Regions from separate parts of the Thalassospira sp. ER-Se-21-Dark genome, predicted to be linked through region 1. Evidence: riboswitches for the same ligand, from Rfam matches in the RefSeq annotation. Region 1 holds a riboswitch; the other holds the start of a gene.

Region 1 (8,173 bases):
GCCTTGGCCAGATCCAGTGTCGAAACACCGGTATCTTTCAGGAAGCCGTCGTCAAACAGGGCTTCATGCATGCAATAGCCCGGGAAGGCCACACTGAGCTTGTCCTTAAGACGCGCCAACAGATAGTTGGCATTCAGAACCGCATCACCCGATGCCTGACGCAGGCCATCTGCACCATGGCTTTTCATATAGGTCAGCGCACGAATAAACATGCCCATCTGACCATGGAAGCCCTTCAGACGGCCAAACGGCTTCATGCCGTCTTCTTCGTCTGCGGTTTCGACCAGATGGAAACCATCACCCTTTTTCACGACATAAGGGATCGGGGCAAACGGTGCCAGGGCTTCGGAAAAGACAACAGGTCCTGAACCCGGTCCACCGCCGCCATGCGGGGTCGAGAACGTCTTGTGCAGGTTGATATGCATCGCATCAATGCCAAGGTCTGCCGGGCGCACCCGACCGACAATGGCGTTGAAGTTCGCACCATCGCAATAGAAGTACCCGCCCGCTTCATGCACCAGATCGGCGATCTTGCGCACGTCACGTTCAAACAGACCGCAGGTATTCGGGTTGGTCAGCATGATACCAGCCACATCGTCGCCAAGCTTGGCTTCAAACGCTGCCAGATCAACACGGCCGTCTTCGGTCGCGGGGATCGAATCAACCGTAAAGCCACAGGCGGCTGCGGTTGCCGGGTTGGTCCCGTGGGCGGATTCCGGCACCAGAACGCGACGACGGTTTTCACCGCGCGCATCAAGGGCCGCGCGAATGGCCATCATGCCACAAAGCTCACCCTGTGCACCCGCTGCCGGGGACATGGAAACCGCCGGCATGCCGGTCAGGACCAAAAGCCAATGCGCACATTGATCAATCAGTTCCAGCGCACCCTGTACGGTGCTTTCAGGCTGCATCGGATGCAAATCGGCAAGACCGGGCAAACGCGCGACTTTCTCGTTCAGGCGCGGGTTATGCTTCATCGTGCACGAACCAAGCGGGAAGAAACCGGCATCAATGCCATAGTTCTTCTGCGACAGGCGCGTGAAGTGACGCACGACTTGCGGCTCGGACAGGCCCGGAAGACCAACGTCGCTGTCACGGTCAAGGCCGCCAAGGCGCGATTTGGTGCCCTTGGGTTCCGGCAAATCAACGCCGGTTCGGCCGGGCTGGCCCTGCTCGAAAATCAGCTGTTCTTCAAGAACAAGTCCACGGTTGCCGGTATGGGTTGTAAAGGTCATGCCAGCGCCTCCTTCAATGCGGACGCAAGCGCCGCGATATCCTCGTCCGTGTTGGTTTCGGTAACCGCAACCAACAGGTAGTTATCCAGATCCGAACGGTTCGGATACAGGCGCGACAGCGGCACACCGGCAAGGACGCCCTTGGCAACCAGTGCTTCAACCACTTCGGCGGCCGGTTTGGAAAGCTTCACGGTGAATTCGTTAAAGAAGCTGTCATTGACCACAGATGCGCCTTCAACGGCGTCAATAGCATCGGCTGCCTTGCAGGCATTTTCATGGTTCAAGGTCGCCAGACGGCGATAACCGTCTTCACCCAGCAGGCTCATATGCACCGTAAAGGCCAGTGAACACAGGCCCGAGTTGGTGCAGATGTTCGAGGTCGCCTTTTCACGGCGGATATGCTGTTCGCGGGTCGACAGCGTCAGAACAAAACCACGCTTGCCGTCTTGATCGACCGTTTCACCACACAGGCGGCCCGGCATCTGACGCACGAGCTTTTGCGTGGTGGCAAACAGCCCGACATACGGCCCACCATAGTTCAGCGCATTACCGATCGACTGGCCTTCGCCGCAAACGATGTCTGCGCCAAAGCTGCCCGGTGATTTCACCGCACCAAACGCCACCGCCTCGGTAAAGACCACCACCAGAAGCGCACCCTTGGCATGGCAAAGATCAGCCAGTTGGGTGTGATCCTGAATGCGGCCAAACACGTCCGGGTACTGCACAACAACACACGCTGTCTGATCATCAATCAGATCGTTGAGTTCTTCGGCAGTTGCCTGATGTTCCGGATGCCCATCGCGCCCGGCAACTTCGGTGTCGCTATACTGGCAATAAGTTTCGGTCACTTCGCGGTAATGCGGGTGCAGACCACCCGAAAGAACTGCCTTCTTGCGACGGGTCGCGCGGCAGGCCATCAGAACCGCTTCGGCACAGGATGTCGCACCATCCCACATCGACGCGTTGGCAACATCCATCCCGGTGATCGAGGCAACCTGGGTCTGGAATTCAAACAGGTATTGCAGTGTCCCTTGCGCGATTTCCGGTTGATACGGGGTATAGGCGGTCAGGAATTCACCGCGCTGGATCACGTAATCAACCGTCGCCGGCACATGGTGGCGATAGGCACCCGCACCCAGGAAACTGGGCACGCTCGATGCGCCCATGTTTTTGGCGGCCAAGGCCATCATATCGCGTTCGACCTGCATTTCGCCAAGGTGGGATGGCAAATCAACAGGTGCGTCAAGCAACGCGCCGTCCGGCACATCACAGTAAAGTTCATCAACCGATGATGCCCCGATGGTATCAAGCATCGCAGCACGATCAGCGCGTGTCAGTGGGAGATAACGCATGTTTTAAAGGCCTTCGACGAAGTCTTTGTAGGCTGCTTCATCCATCAGCTCATCAAGCTGGGATTCATCGGTCAGTGTCATTCTAAAGAACCAGCCATCGGATTCCGGGGCTTCATTGACCAGTGCAGGATTGTCATCAAGCTCTTCGTTGACCTCGACAATTTCACCATCGAGCGGAGCGTAAACGTCGCTGGCGGCCTTGACCGATTCAACAACCGCGGCGTCGCCATCCTTGGTCAGTTTCTTGCCTACTTCCGGCAGCTCGACATACACGATATCGCCCAGCGACTGCTGCGCGTAATCGGTAATGCCAACGGTTGCCACACCGTCTTCAAGCTCGATCCATTCATGTTCCTGCGAAAATTTCTTAGTCATCTTCCATTGTCCCTGTTGATCAATTCAGTGCCAATGCAGCGTAGCGCCGCTCTCTCTATGATAAATTCTGGTTCTCAACCGCGGAAATAACGATGCGGCGCGAACGGAAGTTCGACCACCTCGGCCGGGCGCGCCTTGCCACGCACCATAAGATCGACCTTGGTACCCGGTTCGGCAAATTCAATCGCGACATACCCCATGGCAATCGGGCCATCGACGGTCGGGCCAAACCCGCCCGATTTGATCTCGCCGATGTCTTCGCCATCTGCGTTCAGAATCTGGGTGTGTTCACGTGCCGGTGCCTTGCCTTCGGGCTTGATGCCGACACGTTTACGATCCGCACCGTGTTCAAGTTGATCAAGGATCACATCCGCGCCCTTGAAGCCACCCTCGGCCCGGCGACGTTTATTGATGATCCAGTTCAGATCCCCTTCAACCGGGGTCGTAGTGGTATCAATGTCGTTGCCATACAGGCAAAGGCCCGCTTCGAGGCGCAGTGAGTCACGTGCGCCAAGGCCAATCGCCTCGACCTCGTCCTCGGCCAGCAGCTTGCGCGCAAGCGCCTCGGCATCGGCGTTGGGTACGGAAATCTCAAAGCCATCTTCGCCGGTGTAACCCGAACGGGTCACAAAGCACGGACTGCCAGCGATGTCGATTTCGGCAAAGCTCATGAATTTCAGATCGGCAACCGATGGTGCAAAACGTGCCAGAACCTTGGCCGCATCCGGGCCCTGCAATGCCAGAAGCGCCCGGTCATCGATTTCTTCAAGCGATACACCATCGCCAAGATTGGCACGCATGTGAACGATATCATCATCCTTGCAGGCTGCATTGATCACCAGAAACAGGCTGTCGCCCGCATTGGTAATCATCAGATCGTCAAGGATCGTGCCGTCGTCCTGGGTAAATGCGGAATAGCGGGTGCGACCGGGTTTGAGGATGGCAATGTCACCGGGCACAAGCTTTTCAAGCTCCGCCACTCGGTTCTCACCGGTCAAACGCACCTGCCCCATATGGGACACATCAAACAGGCCTGCCTTCGCACGGGTATGAAGATGTTCGCCCTTCACACCAAGCGGATATTGCACAGGCATGGCATAGCCAGCGAACGGTACCATTTTGGCACCGAGTTCCACATGCAAATCATAAAGGGCAGTTTTTAGAAGTTCGGATTCGTGATCCGCCATCAGGTTCTCCAAGACAATCGTTGCGAAATATAGCCGACCAGTGGCCAACCACATTCCCCCTCTGTCTTTGGAGCCTGAAAGAATCACATCCGGGGTAGGAAGCCGGTCTGCTTACATCTTCGGCGAGGTGTTCCTGATCAGAAATTCAGGTCACCTGCTTTCCAGAGTCCCATCTCCACGCGGTCCTGTTGCCTGAGAGTTTCCGGGGTGGTTGCTCCTTCGGCGTCCGCTCATCCGATAAGGACTGCGGCCTCTCCCACGTGCATCATTTGGGTATGTTTCTGTTATACGGGTTTCCGCGCAAACCGACCAGCCCCTATTTTTCGGGCATGATCGGTCTGCCACGTCTCGAACAAACAAACCCGAATAAAATCAATCGGTTCCGAACCGGCGATTATACTCAAGTTGGTCCGCGCTCAGCTGGAAACCAAGATAGATTTCGTAATCCGGACCGGTCCAGACATCGTCCAGCGGCACCGACAGGGTCACCTGCTCGTCACGGATACGGGCCATGTTCAGATTGTCGGCAAACGCCATATTAACGTCAAACACCGACTTCTGAATGAAGGTGCCGTTCGGGTCACGCAGGGCGACGAAATATTTAAATTGAACGTTACGGTTTTGGGCTGCCGGTCCAAGCTCGGCGGTAATGATCGGGCTGATGATGACATCAAGTTCCTTGTCATCAAGGTCGTAGCCGCAATCACCAAGGTATCCGGTAAATTCGGCTTCGACGATCACATCGGTCAGATCACGGCCAGCACCGCTGAACTGGACAAGCTTTGCCGTATCCTTTGGCAGATAGGCCGCCGGACAAACCGGGACCGGCTGTTCTTCGAACGGGTTGCCACCGCCGCATGCGCTTAGCAATCCACCAAGCGAGACCATACCCAATGCATAAACGCGCCGAAGTCCGTTACCGATTGTCATCCAAGCCTCTATCAAACCAAATGTTTTCGGGCCGCATCGCGACGACCGGCCCGCGCGCAGTCTATTCTGTCGCGGATGTCGGCACAACCCGCTTGAACGGCCTTGGGCGGTGTAAAACGTCAAAAATTCGGCCAACCCGCACCGACCATTTACCCCAGAGTCATTGCACCGCATGATCAGGCAGGTTATGTAACGTGAATGTTTGAAAAATGCGTCGGCAACGCCCGCACGCAATTGGGAAAGCCGGACCTGTATCATGTCTGACAAAGCCAGCCTTCGGATCGTTCTTGCCAATCCGCGCGGTTTCTGCGCGGGGGTTGATCGCGCCATCGAGATCGTCGAAAAGGCACTCGAAAAATATGGCGCACCGGTCTATGTCCGCCACGAAATCGTGCATAACAAATTCGTGGTCAATCGCCTGCGCGATATGGGTGCCGTTTTCGTTGACGAACTTGATGCCGTTCCCGATGGCGTGCCGGTGATCTTTTCGGCCCATGGGGTGCCGAAATCCGTGCCCGAGGCGGCCGAAACCCGCAAACTTGAATATCTTGATGCGACCTGCCCGCTGGTCTCCAAAGTCCATCGCGGGGCCGAACGTCATCACGCCGATGGCAAACATATTCTTCTGATTGGTCATGCTGGTCATCCCGAAGTCATCGGCACGATGGGCCAGTTACCCCCCGGCAGCATGACCCTGGTCGAGACCGAGGAAGACGCCGAGACCATCGAAATCAGCGATCCGGAAAATCTGGCCTTTGTGACCCAGACGACCTTGTCACTTGATGACACCGCCAAGATCATTGAAATCCTGCAACGGCGTTTCCCGTCAATCGCGGTGCCGAAAAAGGAAGACATCTGCTACGCCACGACCAACCGCCAGCATGCGGTCAAACTGATCGCGGAAAAGGCCGATGCCATTCTGGTCCTTGGCGCGCCAAATTCTTCAAACTCCAACCGCTTGGTCGAAGTCGCCAAACGCGAAGGCTGCACACGGTCTGTTCTGGTCGAACGGGCAAAGGATATCGACTGGTCGAAGCTTGACGGTATTTCAAGCCTTGGCATCACGGCCGGTGCGTCCGCGCCCGAAATCCTGGTCGAGGAAGTCATTGATGCCTGTCGGGAACGCTTTGACGTGACGGTCGAAACCATCACGCTGACCAACGAAAATGTCACTTTCAAACTTCCGCGTCAGCTTGCCAGCTAGGTCTGCGGACATGCTTATTTTCAGATCAGGACGACGATAGAACTCATGGCCGTCTATACCGACGTTTCAGACGAAGATATTTCCCGCTTTGTGGCCGAATACGATATCGGTGACGTGGTGTCGTTCAAGGGGATCGCAGAAGGCGTCGAAAACACCAATTTCCTGCTTCAGACGACCAAGGCGCCTTATATCCTGACCCTGTATGAGAAGCGGGTAAATCCCGATGATCTACCCTTCTATCTTGGCCTGATGGATCACTTGTCGGCCAAGGGACTGAATTGCCCGACCCCGATCCACGGCAAGGACGGTGTTGCCCTGCGACGCCTTTGTGGTCGCCCGGCCGCCATCACGTCTTTCCTGCAGGGCATGTCGCCCAGGCGCATTCAACCCCATCACTGTGCGGGGGTCGGCGCCGCACTGGCCGAGTTGCACTCAGCCGGTCAGGACTTCGAAATGCACCTGCCCAATGCGCTGAGCATCAAGGGATGGCGTTCGCTTTTCGACAGCTGCGCTGAACATGCCGACGATGTCGAACCCGGCCTTGGTAAGATGATTGGCGAAGAGCTCGCATTTCTAGAGGAAAACTGGCCGCACGCCCTGCCCAAGGGGGTCATTCATGCGGATCTGTTCCCCGACAACGTCTTCTTCTTTCCAAACAAGGAAGCCGTTTCCGGGCTGATTGACTTCTATTTCGCGTGCAATGACCTGTTTTGCTATGACGTTGCCATTTGCATGAATGCTTGGTGCTTTGAGCCCGATAACAGCTTCAATGTAACCAAGGCCAAAAACCTTCTGTCGCATTACAGCAAGGTCCGTCCGCTTTCGGACGTCGAAAAGGCCGCCCTGCCCATTCTGGCGCGCGGCGCAAGTCTTCGGTTCCTTCTGACACGGCTCTATGACTGGGTGAATACGCCCAAGGATGCACTTGTCACCCCGAAGAACCCGCGCGAATACATCAACAAATTGCGGTTCCACCAACGTGTGGAAAACGCAACAGCCTATGGCCTGGATTAGGCACAAAGGCGGGGAACACGACAATATGACTTCAAGTAACGGTGACGATAACCGCGTCGAGATTTACACAGACGGCGCGTGCAGCGGCAATCCCGGCCCCGGTGGCTGGGGCGCTATTTTGCGCTTCAAGGGTGTCGAAAAGGAAATGTCGGGCGGCGATCCGGAAACCACCAACAATCGTATGGAAATGATGGCCGCGATTAGCGCGCTGGAAGCCTTGAAACGTCCCTGCGTCATCGATATCTACACCGACAGCAGCTATGTCCGCGACGGTATTACCAAATGGATTTTCGGCTGGCAGAAACGTGGCTGGAAAACCGCCGATAAAAAGCCGGTCAAGAATGTGGAATTATGGCAACGTTTGCTACAAGCCCTTGAACCACATAAGGTCGAGTGGCACTGGGTCAAGGGTCACGCCGGTCACCCGGAAAACGAAAGATGCGACGAATTGGCCCGCCAAGCCGTGCCCCGATAACGAATTTTTCGCGGTTATCGGGAAAATTGCTTGAAGCTGAGGGACTTCGCTACAAGATAAATAGCTTTGCTGGCTTGTGTCAGATAATTGAATGTTTAACGAAATCAAACTTGCGTTTTCATCAAGTTGCGGTTTGACTTGAGACTAATTCAAGGGGGTGTTGGCACTCATACAAAGGTCGAGTACATTATATTCGACTAGCCTAAAGTGGGTGTCAGGGAGAGAACGCTTGTCACGCGGATCGTACGGGTTTTTACAACGAAAGTCCTTGAGCAGTCGGCTGCTGTTTATCGCATTGCCGCTTGTTTCGCTGTTCTCGCTCGCGCTTTTCATCGTCTTTGGCTATGTCAGCTACAAGGTGCTGCGCGACGACCTGAATGGCAAAGTCGAACAGACCGCCG
Region 2 (8,173 bases), on a different contig from region 1:
CAGTGAAATGTTCAGCGGCAGATCATTGATGGCCGCGTCGGTGCGTTCTTCGTTCAGGCCAACCCCGGTCAGCATGACGGCGACAACCGGGGTACCTTCGGGCAGTTCGAACGGGCGCTTGTAGGCTTCAAACGGTGTGGTGCCATCATCGCCGATACGCGGGATGCGGCCAAAACTGCCTTCCTCGTCAAGACCGGGCAGCGGGGCCGGGCGCAAGGGATCGGGTTCGATCGGTTCGTCGAACGATCCTTCTTCCTCGATCAGGGCGGCGAGTTCTTCTGGTGTCGGGGCGCCATCACCGGTGCCATCGGTTGTGCCCGGTGTTCCGATCAGGTCGGAAACGCCATCAAGGTTGCCGGCAATGTCTTCGGCCGACTGACCTTGGCCATTCGCACCATTTGCTGCCTCCATCGCGGCGCGATCGCGATCCTGAATGTCCTTAACACCGCGCGCGATTTCTTCTTGGAGTTCGCGTTCGGTGCCCGGAACCGTGATCGTGGCTTCCGGCCCGCCAGCATGAAACAGCCGCCAGCCGGTTTCCGGATCAAGCACCGGGATCATCGCGACCGCTGTTGCGCAAAATGGCGACAGGAACAGGGTAATGATCAGCAGTTTCGAAAGCCAGCTACGCCGTGATTTCGGTCGCTTTGGCATTCGTTTGAACTGCACTTCGATCGGCAGTTCATTAAAGGGCAAGTCATCGAGATTGACGTTGTCTTCATCGTCGTCGGCGTCAGTCATCCCGTCGCCAAGGTCGTCGGCCAAATCACTGGCCATGTCCTCGTCGATGTCACCGTTCTTTTTCTTTCGGAACGGCAGGGAATTTAGGATTTTCCTGAACACGCGCAACTAGTCTCTCACGATGCCGGGTCCAACCTTACCCATTCGGACGCGGGCCAAACAGCGAAATACCCCGGATCATGTCAAGCGCACGCGACAGCTGATAATCATCAATCGCCAGCTGTTCGGCCTCGTCACGGCGGGAATTTGCATCCTGTTCCGCATCTGTGATGCCTTCGTCCTCGTTGCGAAGGGCGCCACTAAGCGATGCTTCGGAGCGACGGGTATCCGCCTCGATGCTTTCGACGCGTGCCTGCGGAACAATGATGTCCGGCACAATGCCGACTTCCTGAATGGATTTGCCTGACGGCGTGTAATAGCGCGCCGTGGTCAGACGAAGTGCCACGTTTCCGGGCATCGGCAGGATGGTCTGGACCGATCCCTTGCCAAAGCTTCGCGTACCCATAATGACCGCACGGCGGTGATCCTGAAGCGCGCCTGCAACGATTTCGGAAGCCGAAGCAGAGCCATCATTGATCAGAACAACAATCGGCAAACCTTCGCTGAGGTCACCGCTGCGTGCATTGTAACGTTCGGTGTTTTCGGTATCACGCGGACGGGTCGATACGATTTCACCCTTATCAAGGAAGGCATCGGAAACCGAAATCGCCTGATCAAGCAAACCGCCCGGGTTGTTGCGCAGGTCAATCACCAGACCCTTGATTTCAGGACCGATTTCTTCGCGCATGTCAGCAATGGCGCGCTGCAGGCCGCTGGCGGTCTGTTCGTTGAACTTGGTGATACGGATATAGCCGATATCGTCTTTCGGTTCGGCGCGGACCGACTGGATCTTGATCACCGCACGGGTCAGGGTCACGTCAAATGGTGCCTGTTCACCCTTGCGAATGATGGTCAGAACGATGTCGGTATTGACCTTGCCGCGCATCATCTCAACCGCGTCATTCAGCGTCATGCCGCGAATGGCGGTGCCATCGATATGCGTAATGAAGTCGCCCGGCTGAAGGCCTGCCTTTTCGGCGGGCGTGTCATAGATCGGGGCGATGACTTTGACAAAGCCGTCTTCCATGGTGACTTCGATGCCAAGACCACCGAATTCGCCGCGGGTATCGACCTGCATTTCCTCGAAATTATCCATATTCAGATATGAGGAGTGCGGATCAAGCGATGTCAGCATGCCGTTGATGGCCGCTTCGATCAGTTTTTTGTCATCGACGTCTTCGACATATTTGCTTTTGACCTGTTCGAACACATCGCCAAACAGGTTGAGCAGCCGATAGGTCTCAGCCGAGGAGGTTGAAGATTGCGCCAAAACTGGCGACGCAAGGCCGATAGTCATGCCGGTCGCGAGTGCGAGTACTGCCAATCGTGAGGTTTTCATCCACTTACCTTGCCGTTTTTCGAGGCCAGCCATGGAAGCGGATTGATTGCTTCCCCGTTCTGGCGCATCTCCAGATATAGTTTTGGCGAAGTTTCACCCATAATACCAACAGGTTCGCCCGCCAATAGATATTGTCCTACCACACTGTCCAGCCGATCAAAACCGGCGATAAGGCTATGGTATCCTTCGCCGTGTTCGATAATCAAGAGCCGGCCATATCCGCGGAACGGACCTGCAAAGACAACTTTGCCGTCAAAAGGTGAGACAACCTGCGCATTTGCGCGTGTGCTGATCTCAATTCCCTTGGACCTGTTTACGGTCAAACCATCCGGGCCGCGTGATTTTTCACCAAAAAGTGTAACCACTTTACCACTGGCGGGCATGCGGAGGTTGCCTTGTGCCAGTGTGATCGAGCTGCCAACAGCGAATTCTTCGTCGCTGGTGTCGTTGCCGCCGGTCTTGCCCGCATCAGATTTGCTTTCGGGCGGCGGTGGCGGTGTGTTTTTGGCAATTGTTGTCGCACCAAGCGTGTCTGCATCCGGTTCGGTACGTGTCGCAACACGAACTTCCGGACGGGCGCGCGGGCGTGGCAGCCCTTCGGCACGATTTTCCAGATTACGCAAAAGCTCGCCCAGTGATTTGGCTTCATCGGCAAGTGCACTTACCGCCTTGGCGGCTTCTTCGGCTTCGGCCTCTGTCTGGGCGCGTAGGCGGCGCTTTTCATCCAGAAGGGCGGCAAGAGATGCGCGTTCTTGTTGCAATTCCTGGGTGGCAGCGGCCAATTCGCTGCGCCGATTGCGAATATCTTCGCGCAGCGTGGCAATTTCGCCCAGTTCCTTGCGCAAATCGCGGGCGTGCTGTTCGACACCGGGCAGGGCGGCCTTAAGTAACACTGCCGAACGCAACGTATCCTGCGGAGATGTCGGGAGGGCAATAACCGCTTCGGGCGGGGTGGTCGACAGGCGCTGCAGGGCCATGAGGATGCGGGCATATTGCCCGGCCTTGTCTTCGAGGCTGGTGGCTGCGACCTTTTCACGTGCTTCAAGCGTTTCGAGCTGATCTTCCAGCTCGGTCAGCGTCGTTTCAAGGCGCTGGGTGCGTCTGGCGACAGATATCGCCTCGGACTGAAGGGCTTGTTCCTCGGTCCAGAGTTCCCGTGATTTGCGCGACAGGAACTCTTCCTGCTTTTGCTGTTCGGAAAGCTGGTTTTCAAGTTGATCAAGTTGCTGATCAACCTTTTGCAGCGATTGGGCAAAAGAAGGCGCAGCCCCGCCTGCAGCAAAAACCGCAAAAGCGATCAGCGCAGGCAGGGCGATCTCATAAGCTAACTTAGCTCGCAAGAAGCGCGTCATTCTGTTTCAGGCCCTTAAGCAAGGGTTTACCAGTCATTTCTGCCGGTTGCGGCACGCCAAGCAATTGCAGCAAGGTCGGTGCGACATCGGCCAAACGACCATCTTCCAATGTTACCCCTTCCGGACCGTTAACAAGGATGGTCGGAACGAGATTAAGTGTATGTGCCGTGTGCGGTTCACCGGTTTCCGGATCGACCATCACTTCGCAGTTGCCGTGATCAGCAGTAACAAAGGCAACGCCACCGACAGACTTGATCGCATCAATCACCTTGCCAAGGCAGGTATCAACCGCCTCGGCGGCCTTCATCGCGGCTTCAAGGATGCCGCTATGGCCGACCATGTCGGGGTTGGCAAAGTTCAGGATGATGGTGTCGTATTTTTCCGACTTGATGGCGGCGACCAGTTTTTCGGTGACTTCCGGTGCCGACATTTCCGGCTGCAGGTCATAGGTCGCGACTTTGGGGGAGGCGACCAGAATGCGGTCCTCGCCCTCGAATACCTGTTCTTCGCCGCCGTTAAAGAAGAACGAAACATGCGGGTATTTTTCGGTCTCGGCGATGCGAAGCTGCTTCATACCTGCCTTGGAAACCACTTCGCCAAAGATGTTTGGCAGGGTCTGCGGCGGATAGATCGCATCCATGTATTTGGCATGTTCGGACGAATATTCGACCATCCCGGCCTGAACGGCGAACTTGACCGGCGTGCGGCGATCAAAGCCGTCAAATTCCGGTGCGCAAAGGGCGGCAAGGATTTCACGTGCGCGATCCGCCCGGAAATTGGTCATCAGAAGGCCGTCGCCGTCCTTCATGCCGTCATAATCGCCAATCACGGTTGGCAGAACGAATTCATCGGTGGTGCCGGCTTCATAGGCGTTGGCAATCGCAGCCTCCGCACTGTCAGCACCGCGGCCATCGGCGTAATTCTTGCCCTGAACCATGGTGAAATAGGCCTGGCTTACGCGTTCCCAGCGATTGTCGCGGTCCATGGCGTAATAACGGCCGGTGACGGTGGCGATTTCAACATCAGCATCGCCGATCAGGGCGCGGAATTTCTCAAGGAACTTGGCGGCACTTTTCGGTGCGGTATCACGGCCATCAAGATAGGCGTGAATTTTTACCGGCACACCGGCACTCGCAATGATCTTGGCTAGGGCAGCCATGTGGGCCTGATGGGAATGCACCCCGCCTTCGGACAGAAGACCCGCGATATGGCAAACGCCCTTGGAATCGGAAAGTTTGGCGATGATCTTTTTGACGGTGTCGGTATCGGCGATGGTGCCGGTTTTGACGGCCTCGTCAATTTTGGGCAGTTCCTGCATGACCACACGGCCAGCACCCAGGTTCATGTGGCCGACTTCCGAATTGCCCATCTGACCTTCGGGCAGGCCAACATCCAGACCGCAGGCCTTGAGGAACCCGGTTGGATTGTTGGCGTAAAGGTCATCCCAGACAGGCGTGTTGGCAAGGGCGACAGCGTTGTCCTTGCTTTCTTCGCGATAACCCCAGCCGTCCAGAATGCACAGCACCACAGGGCGCGGGCGCTTTACGGAATTCGATACAGTCACGTTCATAAACCCCACAGATAAAGGAAAAGGCTGAATGTCCCGTAAATATGGTGACTTACGGGCTCTTTCGCTATCAATCCCGCCATGCGGACAGGGTGGGTCAGTCTTCGCGCACGACAGGTACATCAATTACCCGGGCAATTTAGCACGATTACCGTTGCTTAACAGCATCTGCCGCAGAAAATTTTGCAGATGCAAACCAGTTCTTTTGACAGTGTCTAAAGACGCAGATAGTGTTCAATCTGACGGTGAACCTCTGAGGTGGCAGAAATGTTATCTCGCACCGTGACGGGAGAGTTCGGATATCACGCGATTTGCATGATGTACGGCGCCGAAGGAGCAATGCCTCATAAACACTCTCAGGCAGATGGACCGTCACGGAAGAGGCTCTGGAGAGAGAAACCAAAAAGCGCCTGGGAGAAAGCGCTGGTCAGGTTTCCACCGAAGGATGAACGCCCCAAGCCGATCTTGATCGGGCAGGGCGGATAATCTCAGGTCAAGGGACAGAGGGGGCAAAAACACCGGTTCGTAAACAGCGCGAAAACAAGCGCGTTATTGAGCCGTGAAGGAGGCCCTTGATGACAAATCCCGCGACCGATCCCTCTTCGGGATCGCAAAAGAAATCCCAACATGACGTCAACCTTTCGGTTGTCGACCTTTACACGATTGGTATCGGTCCTTCGAGTTCGCATACGGTTGGCCCGATGCGTGCGGGATATCGTTTCTGCCTTGAGCTTGAGGCGCGCAATCTTTTGCAAAAGACCGGCAGTGTTGTGGTTGATCTTTATGGGTCGCTTGCCCTGACCGGCAAGGGGCACGCAACCGATACTGCGGTGATCATGGGCCTGAATGGCAAGCGCCCGCGCAATATTGATCCTGATGATATTGTGCCGACTGTGAAGGCGATTGATGAAACCAGTCAGTTGCAGCTTTACGGGCAGTATCCGGTTGCGTTTAACCGCGATACCAATCTGGTGTTTCATTTCACCGAAACCCTGACGCAGCATCCCAATGGCATGCGCATTACTGCCTTTGACCACGATGGCGTGAAAATCCATACCCAGGAATATTTCTCGGTCGGGGGTGGCTTTATCGTTTCCAGTGACGATCACGGTGCGGAATATTCCGGCGATAACATCACCTTGCCATTTCCGTTTTCGTCCGCCGATGAACTGATGGAAATCTGCAAGCGCGAGGGGCGCTCCATCGCGGAAATCATGATGGAGAACGAGCAAAGCTGGCGCAGCTCTGATGAAACCATCGCTTTTGTTGATCGCGTTCACGACGCGATGATGAACTGCATTGACCGTGGCATCAAAACCGACGGTATCTTGCCCGGTGGCCTGAATGTTAAACGCCGGGCATCAAACCTTTACAAGGAACTGACCGAAAAGCCCGAAGCCGGCCTGCGAGATCCGCTAACAGTGATTGACTGGGTTAATCTTTATGCCCTTGCCGTGAACGAAGAAAACGCCGCAGGTGGTCGGGTTGTGACCGCACCAACGAACGGGGCGGCCGGTGTTATTCCCGCGGTTCTGCGTTATTACGAGAAGTTTGGTGCCAACGCCAATCAGCACAAAATTCGTGAATTCCTTTTAACTGCGGCGGCCATCGGATCGATCTATAAAAAGCGCGCCTCAATCTCGGCGGCCGAAGTTGGCTGTCAGGGCGAGGTCGGTGTTGCCTGTTCAATGGCGGCTGGCGCGCTGTGTGCCGTGCTGGGTGGAACGCCCGAACAGGTCGAAAACGCTGCCGAGATCGGGATGGAACATAACCTTGGCCTGACCTGCGATCCGATTGGCGGTCTGGTGCAGGTGCCCTGCATCGAACGCAACACCATGGGTGCGGTCAAGGCGATCAATGCGGCACGTCTGGCATTGCGCGGTGACGGACAGCATACCGTGTCGCTTGATAAGGTGATCGAGACCATGCGTCAGACGGGACTCGACATGCAAAGCAAGTACAAGGAAACCAGCCAGGGCGGTCTTGCGGTCAATGTCAACGTGGTCGAGTGCTGATCCCAACTCTTAAGAATAGGGCGGAAAACCGGGCTTTTGGGTATCTGATATGTAAATTATACGGTTTTCTGTTCTTGTTTCTTGCGACTTGCGGTTGGTGTTTTGCTATGATTTGCCGACTAAAAATAGGGGCAAAGACCCCAATATCGGTTGGACATAGACATGAGCAAAAAACTGTTCCGCATTTACATCGCGGTCAGTCTAGATGGCTTCATTGCGCGTGCTAATGGTGCGGTGGACTGGTTGGGGGAATATGACCCGGCCGAGTTCGGCTTTGATGACTTTCTGGACTCCGTCGGTACGCTGATCATCGGGCGAAACACCTTTGATCAGGTGATGGAATTTGGCGACTGGCCCTATGAGGCCCGCCGCACAATCGTTTTGACTTCACGCGACCTGCCCAAAGATCGGCCTGCCAATACCGAGGCCTATGGCGGGAGTATCATCGAACTGGTCGATCAATTGCGCGACCGGCGGTCAGCGGACGGTGACATCTGGGTCGTCGGCGGGGGCAGTGTGGTGACACAGTTCCTGTTTGGCGGTTTTGCCGATCAGCTTGATATCTTTACGATCCCGGAAGTGCTGGGCTCTGGAATATCGTTGTTCGGGCGTGACGCCGGGGGCATCAAACCCCGTCTTCTGGCGTCCGAGCGATACAATTCCGGTGTTGTGCGCAGCCAGTACGGTTTGGCCTAAGCCCGAAAATAAACGAGCCCGCATCTGGTGAACCGGATGCGGGCTTTGTGTTTCTGTGCGATTTTGGCGCAGGATGAAGGCTTAGATCTCTTCAAGTGCCTCAAGCGATTCCGGCAGGATCTGACCACCATCGACCACGATCTGCTGGCCGGTGATATAGGCCGCTTCATCGGATGCAAAGAACAGGGCGGCATTGGCGATATCCTCGACACTGCCCAGACGTTTCAGCGGGATCGAGTTTGCCATCGAGCTCAGATAATCCTCGCCAAGATCGGCCAGTCCCTCTGTCATGATATTGCCGGGCATGACGGCATTGATTGTCGTGTTATAGCGCGACAATTCCATGGCGGCGGTCTTGATAAAG

What was found. Region 1 has a riboswitch for glycine ahead of gcvT (glycine cleavage system aminomethyltransferase GcvT). Riboswitches for the same ligand answer to the same signal wherever they lie in the genome.
Region 2: linked by a shared signal. The riboswitch ahead of FHI25_RS14825 (L-serine ammonia-lyase) and the one ahead of gcvT (glycine cleavage system aminomethyltransferase GcvT) in region 1 are both predicted to bind glycine.

Annotation. Positions count from the first base shown of each region.
Region 1 covers NZ_VDEZ01000001.1:710,187-718,359, forward strand. Annotated here, with positions in the region: gene gcvPB (aminomethyl-transferring glycine dehydrogenase subunit GcvPB) at 1-1,235, opposite strand, end outside; gene gcvPA (aminomethyl-transferring glycine dehydrogenase subunit GcvPA) at 1,232-2,587, opposite strand; gene gcvH (glycine cleavage system protein GcvH) at 2,591-2,962, opposite strand; gene gcvT (glycine cleavage system aminomethyltransferase GcvT) at 3,037-4,149, opposite strand; glycine riboswitch at 4,320-4,418, opposite strand; gene FHI25_RS03150 (hypothetical protein) at 4,522-5,079, opposite strand; gene ispH (4-hydroxy-3-methylbut-2-enyl diphosphate reductase) at 5,336-6,283, shown strand; gene FHI25_RS03160 (homoserine kinase) at 6,329-7,297, shown strand; gene rnhA (ribonuclease HI) at 7,323-7,772, shown strand; gene FHI25_RS03170 (EAL domain-containing protein) at 8,041-8,173, shown strand, end outside.
Region 2 covers NZ_VDEZ01000003.1:474,490-482,662, reverse strand. Annotated here, with positions in the region: gene FHI25_RS14845 (divergent polysaccharide deacetylase family protein) at 1-843, opposite strand, end outside; gene FHI25_RS14840 (S41 family peptidase) at 878-2,137, opposite strand; gene FHI25_RS14835 (peptidoglycan DD-metalloendopeptidase family protein) at 2,176-3,531, opposite strand; gene gpmI (2,3-bisphosphoglycerate-independent phosphoglycerate mutase) at 3,509-5,101, opposite strand; glycine riboswitch at 5,375-5,480, shown strand; glycine riboswitch at 5,483-5,604, shown strand; gene FHI25_RS14825 (L-serine ammonia-lyase) at 5,674-7,113, shown strand; gene FHI25_RS14820 (dihydrofolate reductase family protein) at 7,276-7,809, shown strand; gene fabG (3-oxoacyl-ACP reductase FabG) at 7,891-8,173, opposite strand, start outside.